3 regions of the Phytobacter sp. V91 genome follow, and region 3 is predicted to be linked to each of the others. Evidence: predicted binding sites of a transcription regulator. Region 3 holds the regulator's gene; each other region holds the start of a gene.
What was found. The regulator CRP, encoded in region 3, controls carbon source genes, mostly activating them, when cyclic AMP is high. The targets are predictions, from matches to a motif close to ATGTGANNNNNNTCACAT.
Positions count from the first base shown of each region.

Region 1: the regulator CRP is predicted to act here: its motif matches at 2,093-2,110, upstream of serC (3-phosphoserine/phosphohydroxythreonine transaminase).
Region 2: the regulator CRP is predicted to act here: its motif matches at 1,240-1,257, upstream of mlc (sugar metabolism global transcriptional regulator Mlc).

Region 1 is NZ_CBFFRJ010000023.1:24,790-28,071, forward strand. Features, by position in the region: gene aroA (3-phosphoshikimate 1-carboxyvinyltransferase) at 1-833, opposite strand, end outside; gene serC (3-phosphoserine/phosphohydroxythreonine transaminase) at 905-1,993, opposite strand; gene ycaO (30S ribosomal protein S12 methylthiotransferase accessory factor YcaO) at 2,448-3,282, shown strand, end outside.
Region 2 is NZ_CBFFRJ010000113.1:4,897-8,178, reverse strand. Features, by position in the region: gene ACSZO4_RS19525 (MFS transporter) at 1-209, opposite strand, end outside; gene ACSZO4_RS19520 (LysR family transcriptional regulator) at 318-1,214, shown strand; gene mlc (sugar metabolism global transcriptional regulator Mlc) at 1,345-2,565, shown strand; gene bioD (dethiobiotin synthase) at 2,691-3,282, shown strand, end outside.
Region 3 is NZ_CBFFRJ010000014.1:24,989-28,270, forward strand. Features, by position in the region: gene ACSZO4_RS04680 (phosphoribulokinase) at 1-849, shown strand, start outside; gene ACSZO4_RS04685 (OsmC family protein) at 918-1,322, opposite strand; gene crp (cAMP-activated global transcriptional regulator CRP) at 1,631-2,263, shown strand; gene ACSZO4_RS04695 (YccS/YhfK family putative transporter) at 2,311-3,282, shown strand, end outside.

The DNA.
Region 1 (3,282 bases), on a different contig from region 3:
TCAGCAAAACGAATATCCCCCTGCACGCTGTTACGGCCAATACCCGTAACTTTTACCGTACCGCCCTTAATGGCGCCGGCCGCAAGGAAATAGGAGGCAGAAGAAGCGTCCCCCTCGACCAGATAATGGCCTGGAGACTGGTAACGCTGATTCCCACGCACGACAAAGCGCTGGTAATCCTGGTTATCCACCTCAACGCCGAAGGTTTTCATCAGGTGCAAAGTGATATCGATATAAGGTTTGGAAACCAGGTCACCCTTAATGGTGATAGTGGTGTCCTGAGTTGCCAGCGGCGCAGTCATCAGCAATGCCGTCAGGAACTGGCTGGAGACGCTGCCATCAACCTCAACATCACCGCCGGTAAAGCCACCGCGAAGACGCAACGGCGGATAATTTTCCTGCTCCTGATACTCAATCTGTGCCCCACCCTGACGCAGCGCATCCACCAGGTGACCAATCGGACGCTCTTTCATACGCGGCTCACCGGTCAGCACCAGGTCGTTACTGCCAAGGCAAAGTGCGGCAGCCAGCGGACGCATTGCGGTACCGGCGTTCCCAAGGAACAACTCCAGTGGCTTATCCGCGACCAGTGGACCGCCGTTACCCGTCACTTCGCAACGGGTGCGATCGGCTGACAGGGTAAAGGAAACGCCTAACGCACTGAGCGCATTGAGCATATGGCGCACATCGTCACTGTCCAGCAGGTTGGTCAGGACGGTGGTGCCTTGTGCAAAGGCGGCCAGCAACAAGGCGCGGTTGGAAACACTTTTAGAACCAGGCAGATTGATGGTGCCATCGACCCGCGCGATGGGTTGTAACGTCAGGGATTCCATGAAACTTAACTCTCAACAAAACGGAATAAAAACCCCCGCAGCACGCCACGGGGGTATGAGGAAAAGCGAAATTAGCCGCGGCGACGTTCGAAGTCAGCCATAAACTCGGTCAGTGCTTTCACGCCTTCCAGCGGCATAGCGTTATAGATTGAAGCACGCATACCACCGACCACACGGTGACCTTTCAGGGCATGCAGGCCTGCAGCCAGCGACTCTTCGAGGAAGAGTTTGTCCAGCGCGCTGTCGGCCAACTGGAACGGAATATTCATACGTGAACGGTTCGCTTTCGCCACATCGTTACGATAGAAATCACTGCTGTCGATAACGCCGTAAAGCAGATCGGCTTTTTGTTGGTTAACCTTATCCATCGCAGCAACGCCGCCGTTGTTTTTCAGCCATTTAAACACCAGCCCGGCCAGATACCAGGCGAAGGTCGGCGGGGTGTTAAACATGGAGTCATTTTCGGCCAGGATGCTGTAATCCAGAATCGACGGGCATGCCTGATGCGCCTTACCCAGCAAATCGTCACGAACGATCACCAGTGTTAAACCCGCCGGGCCGATGTTTTTCTGCGCACCGGCATAAATCACGCCGTAACGGCTGATATCCAGTGGGCGAGAAAGGATCGTTGATGAATAGTCCGCCGCCACCACCACGTCATTGCCAAAGTTCGGCGTTTCATCAATGGCAATACCGTCGATAGTTTCGTTCGGGCAGTAGTGCAGATAAGCGCTGTTATCGCTCAGTTGCCACTCGCTCATTGGCTTCACGCCGCGCAGGCCATCAACCGTGATTTTGGCGTCAATAACGTTAGGAGCGCAGTATTTTTTCGCTTCTTTTACCGCACTTGCCGCCCAGTAACCGGCATCAACATAATCGGCAGTGGTTTTATCGCCCAGAATATTCAGCGGAACGCCTGCAAACTGACCGCGGCCGCCGCCATGGCAAAACAGTACTTTATAGTTCGAGGGGATATTCAGCAGGTCACGAAAATCCTTTTCTGCCTCTTCCGCCACATGGATAAATTCTTTGCCACGGTGGCTGATTTCCATCACCGATGTACCAAGACCCTGCCAGTCACAAAGCTCCTGTTGAGCTTGTTTAAGCACATCCGCCGGTAACATTGCCGGACCTGAACTGAAATTAAAGACCTGAGCCATTTCCCCTCACCACGCTAAAAGCAATAAGTTATAACAGTGGATATCGGTTTTATCATTCAGTGACACGCGCCGCAATGTCTAAAACTTATGACCCGGCAAATGTGCGCCACCTCACACAAAACATTCTTCCGGTGAATCGTCATAAAACCGACATTTTGGCTATAAGGGACAGGCGAATTATCCCGTTGACCTTCGACCATTCTGGATTTATGCGCTACTAACATCATTGAAGTTTATCTTTGCGCTGACCGCTGTCGGACTGCATCGCCAGCCGACGAAAATCTGCGTACAAGCGATAGAGATCAAACACTTTTATTTTTATGCGTTAACAGGCAGTTACCTTTGATAATCTCAGGGGAAAGTTTTATTTTCGCCGACCGCCCGGCGAAGATAGCGCCAGTCACATAAAACCCGTATGATCGCCCGCTTTACGTACAAAAAAGTGACTGCTGCTATGACGCAAACCTATATCCCCGGCAAAGACGCCGCCCTGGAAGATTCCATCGCTCGCTTCCAGCAAAAACTGCTCGATCTCGGCTTTAATATTGAAGAGGCTTCCTGGCTGAACCCGGTGCCAAACGTCTGGTCCGTGCATATCCGTGATAAAGACAGCGCGCTATGCTTCACCAACGGCAAAGGCGCCACCAAAAAAGCGGCCCTGGCTTCTGCGCTGGGTGAATATTTCGAGCGTCTGTCCACCAACTATTTCTTTGCCGACTTCTGGCTGGGCGATGCCATTGCTGATGGCCCCTTCGTTCACTATCCGAATGAAAAATGGTTCCCGCTGCCAGAAGATGAGACGCTGCCGGAAGGTATCCTGGATGCCCGCCTGCGCGCATTTTACGATCCGGAGAATGAACTGACTGCGGGCATGCTGGTCGATTTGCAGTCTGGCAATGAAGCGCGGGGTATTTGCGCCCTGCCGTTTACCCGTCAGTCTGACGCGCAAACCGTCTATATTCCGATGAATATCGTCGGCAACCTGTATGTGTCCAACGGCATGTCTGCTGGTAACACCGCGAACGAAGCCCGCGTTCAGGGTCTGTCCGAAGTATTTGAGCGCCATATCAAAAACCGCATTATCAGCGAACGCATCAGCCTGCCGGAAATCCCGGCGGAAGTTCTGGCGCGCTATCATGGCGTCGTTGCCTCTATTGAAAAACTGGAAGCTGAAGGTTTCCCGATCTTCGCGTATGACGGTTCGCTTGGCGGTAAATACCCGGTTATCTGTGTTGTGTTATTCAACCCGGCTAACGGCACCTGCTTTGCCTCCTTTGGTGCACACCCTG
Region 2 (3,282 bases), on a different contig from region 3:
GGGGAGATGGCAAATTCCTGTGACAGCACCGGCAAAATGGGCTGTACGCAGTAAAGCAGGGCAAAGGTTGCCAGTCCGGCGGAGAACAGCGCCAGGGTGACGCGCATGAACTGGGGGGTACCACGTTTAATATATTGAGTGGGTAAAACATGGGCGGTGTCGTCGGCGCCACTCGCGGGGAGGGTATCGACGGTTGATGTACGACTCACTTTTTGTCCTTAGATGGGGATCCCGACAAGACGGGGATAACAGTAAGGGTATGAAATGCGGAATATTCTGTCTAATATATTAATAGTCTCAAATAATACTTTTAGAATATGAATATTGAACTTCGCCATCTTCGCTATTTTATTGCCGTTGCCGAAGAGCTGCATTTTGGCCACGCCGCCGCCCGGCTTAACATTTCCCAGCCGCCGTTGAGCCAGCAAATCCAGATTCTGGAGCAGCAAATAGGCGCCAGATTGTTCGCCCGGACTAACCGCAGCGTCTCGCTGACGGCGGCCGGGCGGCAGTTTCTCGCCGACAGCCGACAGATTTTAAGCCAGGTTGAAGAGGCCGCTGCCCGCGCGGCCCGTCTTCACCAGGGGGAAACCGGCGAGTTGCGGATTGGCTTTACCTCGTCCGCGCCCTTTATTAAAGCGGTTTCCGACACCCTCTCATCCTTTCGCCAGCTCTACCCGGACGTGCATATTCAGACCCGTGAAATCAACACCCGCGAGCAGATAGCCCCCCTTAACGATGGCGGGCTGGAGCTGGGGCTGATGCGCAACACCCTGCTGCCGGATAACCTGGCGTGGGAGGTGATTTTACGTGAACCGCTGCTGGCGATGATCCACCGCGATCACCCGCTGGCCGCCAAAAAGGGGGTCTCGCTGGTGGAGCTGGCGCAGGAACCCTTTGTCTTTTTCGATCCACATGTGGGAACCGGATTGTATGACGATATTCTCGGCCTGCTGCGCCGCTATAACCTGACGCCGACCATCACTCAGGAGGTGGGCGAAGCGATGACCATTATCGGCCTGGTTGCCGCCGGGCTGGGCGTTTCGATTTTGCCCGCGTCGTTTCGCCGCGTGCAGCTGAATGAAATTCGCTGGGTACCGATCCTTGAGGAAGATGCGATTTCGGAAATGTGGCTGGTGTGGGCAAAACATCGTGAGCAGGGAACGGCGGCACGGCGTTTCAAACAAAAACTGATCGGCGCAGTAAATGGATGAAAATTGCGCAATACCCCCCTGAAAAATGTGCTGTAAATCACAAGGCTACGTAAATATTTGACGGCGACTCATGAAGTGCTTCACCATATCGAAAAGTTTATTTCGAGCTCAAAAATAAAGGGAGTCAGAGGTGGTTGCTGATAGTCAGCCTGGTCATATTGATCAAATTAAGCAGACCAACGCAGGGGCGGTCTATCGCCTTATTGATCAGCTTGGCCCGGTTTCGCGCATCGATCTTTCAAGACTGGCACAGCTTGCGCCCGCCAGTATTACCAAGATTGTGCGTGAAATGCTGGAAGCACACCTGGTACAGGAGACCGAAATTCAGGAGCCTGGCAGCCGCGGGCGGCCAGCGGTGGGGCTGATGGTGGAAACCGAAGCCTGGCACTATCTCTCTTTACGTATCAGCCGGGCGGAAATCGTCCTCTCCCTGCGTGACCTGAGCAGTAAGCTGGTTGTTGAAGAGCTGCTTGAGCTGCCCCTTACCGACGAAACGCCGTTGCTGGCGCGGATCATCAATCATATCGATGCCTTCTTTACCCGTCATACGCAGAAACTCGAACGTCTGACCGCTATCGCCATCACCTTGCCGGGGATCATTGATACGGAAAATGGCATCGTCCATCGCATGCCGTTTTATGACGATGTGAAGGATATGCCGCTGGGCGAGGCGCTGGAAAAGCACACGGGCGTGCCGGTGTATGTACAGCACGATATCAGCGCCTGGACCATGGCGGAGGCTCTTTTTGGCGCCTCGCGCGGGGCGCGGGATGTGATTCAGGTAGTGATTGACCATAACGTGGGGGCAGGAGTCATCACCGATGGACGCCTGCTGCATGCGGGTAGCAGCAGCCTGGTGGAGATTGGCCATACCCAGGTCGATCCCTACGGTAAACGCTGTTATTGCGGTAACCATGGGTGCCTGGAAACCATTGCCAGCGTTGAGAGCGTGCTGGAGCTGGCGCAACTGCGTATGAGCCAGTCGATGAGCTCAATGCTGCATCAGCAACCGCTGACGGTGGAGTCATTGTGCGATGCCGCCCTGCGGGGAGACCTGCTGGCGAAAGACATTATCAGCGGCGTGGGGGCCAATGTCGGCCGCATTCTGGCCATTATGGTGAATTTATTCAATCCACAAAAAATTCTTATTGGTTCGCCGCTGAGCAAAGCGGCGGAAATCCTCTTCCCGGCCATTGCTGACTGTGTTCGTCAGCAGTCCCTTCCGGCCTACAGTAAGCATATCGCCGTTGAAAGTACGCAATTCACTAATCAGGGCACCATGGCAGGCGCCGCACTGGTAAAAGACGCGATGTATAACGGTTCTCTGCTTATCCGTCTGTTACAGGGCTGACATTTTCCTGTTGTTGTACTAAATATTGCGCTATCTCAAGCTGCCTGACTGACGCTTAACATAGACTTCCACCACTGAATTATTTTCCTTATTTATATTTTCGTAGCATAACGGTGGAGTTAGCGATGCTTAAGCGTTTCTTTGTAACGGGTACTGATACGTCTGTCGGGAAGACAGTGGTGTCCCGCGCGCTGCTTCAGGCGCTGGCGGCCAGTGGCAGAACCGTCGCGGGTTACAAACCGGTCGCTAAAGGGAGTAAAGAGACACCAGAGGGCCTGCGCAATAAAGATGCGATGGTTTTGCAAAGTGTTTCGTCCATAGAGTTGCCCTATTCGGCGGTGAATCCTGTTGCGCTCAGTGAAGATGAAAGTAGCGTCGCGCATAGTTTTCCGATTAATTACACCCTTCTGTCTAATGGTCTGGCCCATCTTTGCGACCGGGTTGATCATGTGGTCGTTGAGGGTACCGGCGGCTGGCGCAGTCTGATGAACGATCTGCGCCCGCTCTCTGAGTGGGTGGTGCAGGAGCAGATGGCGGTGGTGATGGTGGTGGGTATTCAGGAAGGCTGTATCAACCATGCCCTGTTGACCGCGCAGGCCATTGCCAGCGACGGTCTGCCGCTGATTGGCTGGGTGGCGAACCGTATCAACCCTGGGCTTGCGCACTACGCTGAGATAATCAACGTTCTGAGCCGTAAACTGCCCGCGCCGCTGGTCG
Region 3 (3,282 bases):
ATTGCCGTAACGGGCTCCAGTGGGGCAGGAACCACCACCACCAGCCTGGCGTTTCGTAAAATTTTCGCCCAGTTGAATCTGCACGCCGCCGAAGTCGAAGGCGACAGTTTCCATCGTTTCACCCGGCCAGAGATGGACATGGCCATCCGTAAAGCGCGCGATTTAGGCCGACATATCAGCTACTTTGGCCCGGAAGCCAATGATTTTGGTCTGCTGGAAAGCACCTTTATCGACTACGGGCAAACCGGGAAAGGTCAGTCGCGAAAATACCTTCACACCTATGATGAAGCGGTTCCGTGGAACCAGGTGCCAGGCACATTTACCCCCTGGCAGCCCCTTCCTGAACCCACGGATGTCCTTTTCTATGAAGGTTTGCACGGCGGCGTAGTCACGCCACAGCATGACGTTGCGCGGCATGTGGATCTGCTGGTCGGCGTGGTTCCTATTGTCAATCTGGAGTGGATGCAGAAACTGGTGCGGGATACCAGCGAACGCGGCCACTCCCGTGAAGCAGTGATGGACTCTGTCGTGCGCTCAATGGAAGACTATATCAACTTCATTACGCCGCAGTTTTCCCGCACCCATATTAACTTCCAGCGCGTTCCCACCGTTGATACCTCAAACCCGTTCGCCGCCAAGGTTATTCCATCACTGGATGAAAGCTTTGTGGTGATCCATTTCCGTAACCTTGAGGGGATTGATTATCCCTGGCTGCTGGCAATGCTGCAGGGCTCGTTTATTTCTCATATGAATACGCTGGTGGTTCCGGGCGGCAAAATGGGGCTGGCGATGGAGCTGATCATGACACCGCTGGTACAGCGGCTGATGGAAGGCAGAACGATAGCGTAATTTCAGCGCCCTCCCCTCGCAGGAGAGGGCCAGAGCAGGGCATCAGAACCTACAATGCCCTTATCCAGTCAGGCTTCAATCACTTCATATGTATGAGTGATGTTCGCCGCTTTTTCCAGCATCAGCGCCACCGAGCAGTACTTCTCAGCAGAGAGATCCACTGCACGCGATACCGCCGCATCTTTCAGCTCTTTTCCCGTCACAATAAAGTGCAGGTTGATATGGGTAAACAGACGAGGCGCTTCTTCACGACGCTCAGACGTCAGTTTCACTTCGCAGTCCGTCACATCGTGGCGACCTTTTTGCAGAATAGATACAACATCGATAGCGCTGCAGCCGCCAGCCGCCATCAGCACCATCTCCATCGGGCTTGGGGCTTTGTCGCCAGAGTTTCCATCCATCAAAATTTGGTGCCCTGATGCGGACTCGCCAAGGAACGTTAACCCTTCAACCCATTTCACACGTGCATGCATTTTGATTCACTCCGGAGTAGCAATTTTCTCTACAGATTACGCGTACATAAGAAAAGGCGCAACGGAAGGCGACCTGCGTCAAGCTGAAGCGAGACACCAGGAGACAGGCGGCAAAAGCTATGCTAAAACAGTCTGGATGCTACAGTGATACATAGACGTACTGCATGTATGCAGAGGACTATATATATTAGAGGCCGCAGACACGTCTGACGGTTCACTTCCCAAGTATCGGGAAGACAGATTGCAACCCCAGATGCAGGGTGCAGATCCTGAGTCTGGAGCCAGCTTATAACAGAGGATAACCGCGCATGGTGCTTGGCAAACCGCAAACAGACCCGACTCTCGAATGGTTCTTGTCTCATTGCCACATTCATAAGTACCCGTCGAAGAGCACGCTGATTCACCAGGGTGAAAAAGCGGAAACGTTGTATTACATCGTCAAAGGCTCAGTGGCAGTGCTCATCAAGGATGAAGAAGGGAAAGAGATGATCCTCTCTTACCTGAATCAGGGTGATTTTATCGGTGAACTGGGGCTTTTCGAAGAAGGTCAGGAGCGTAGTGCATGGGTACGCGCCAAGACTGCTTGTGAAGTGGCCGAAATTTCCTACAAAAAATTCCGTCAGCTGATCCAGGTAAACCCGGATATTCTGATGCGTCTGTCTTCGCAGATGGCGCGTCGCCTGCAAGTGACATCGGAAAAAGTCGGCAACCTCGCTTTCCTCGATGTAACAGGCCGTATTGCTCAGACGTTACTGAATCTGGCAAAACAACCCGACGCAATGACTCACCCGGACGGTATGCAAATTAAAATAACCCGTCAGGAGATTGGTCAGATCGTGGGCTGTTCTCGCGAAACCGTAGGCCGCATCCTGAAGATGCTGGAAGATCAGAACCTGATCTCCGCCCACGGTAAAACCATTGTCGTGTACGGAACACGTTAAGTCTTCGAACGGTGCATTATCATAGGTAATGCGCCGTTTTTGTTTCTATGTGGCGCAGGCTGATTTACCACCCCGAAATCAACTATGCACTGCGACAAACGCTGGTGTTATGTCTGCCGGTGACCGTTGGTCTGATTGTCGGCCGACTGGATCTCGGTCTTCTCTTCTCGTTAGTTCCCGCCTGTTGCAACATTGCCGGTCTCGACACCCCGCATAAACGCTTTTTTAAACGGGTGATTATTGGCGGTTCGCTTTTCGCCGGTAGCAGCCTCGCGGTGCAATTTTTACTCTTCGAAAATGTCCCGTTGCCTCTTATTCTGACGATGATGACGCTCATTCTTGGGGTGACCGCGGAAATCAGTGCGCTACATGGCAGGTTACTACCCGCCTCACTGATCGCCGCCATCTTTACTCTGAGCCTTGCGGGCAATATGCCGGTCTGGGAACCGCTGTTGATCTACAGTCTCGGCACCCTGTGGTACGGCGCGTTTAACGCCTTTTGGTTCTGGCGGGAGCAACCGCTTCGCGAATCCTTAAGTTTGCTGTACCGGCAACTGGCCGATTACTGCGAAGCAAAATACAGCCTGCTGACCCAGCATGCGGATCCGGAAAAAGCGCTGCCGCCGCTACTGGCCCGCCAGCAAAAGGCCGTGGATATGATTAGTCAGTGTTATCAGCAACTGCATATGCTGGCTGCGAATCATAATGGTGACTACAAGCGGCTGCTTCGTGTCTTTCAGATGGCGCTCGATTTGCAGGAGCATATAGCCGTCAGCTTGCATCAGCCTCAGGAAGTGCAGGCGCTGGTCGAACGCAGCCATGCCGAAGAAGTGATCCGCTGGAACGCGCAGACCGTCGCGGCCAGGCTGAGGGTCATTGCCGACGATATTCTCTATCACCGTTACCCCCAGCGCTTCAGTATGGATAAACAAATCAGCGCGCTGGAGAAAATCGCCCACCAGCATCCTGATAACCCGGTGGGGCAGTTTTGCGCCTGGCACTTCAGCCAAATCGCCCGG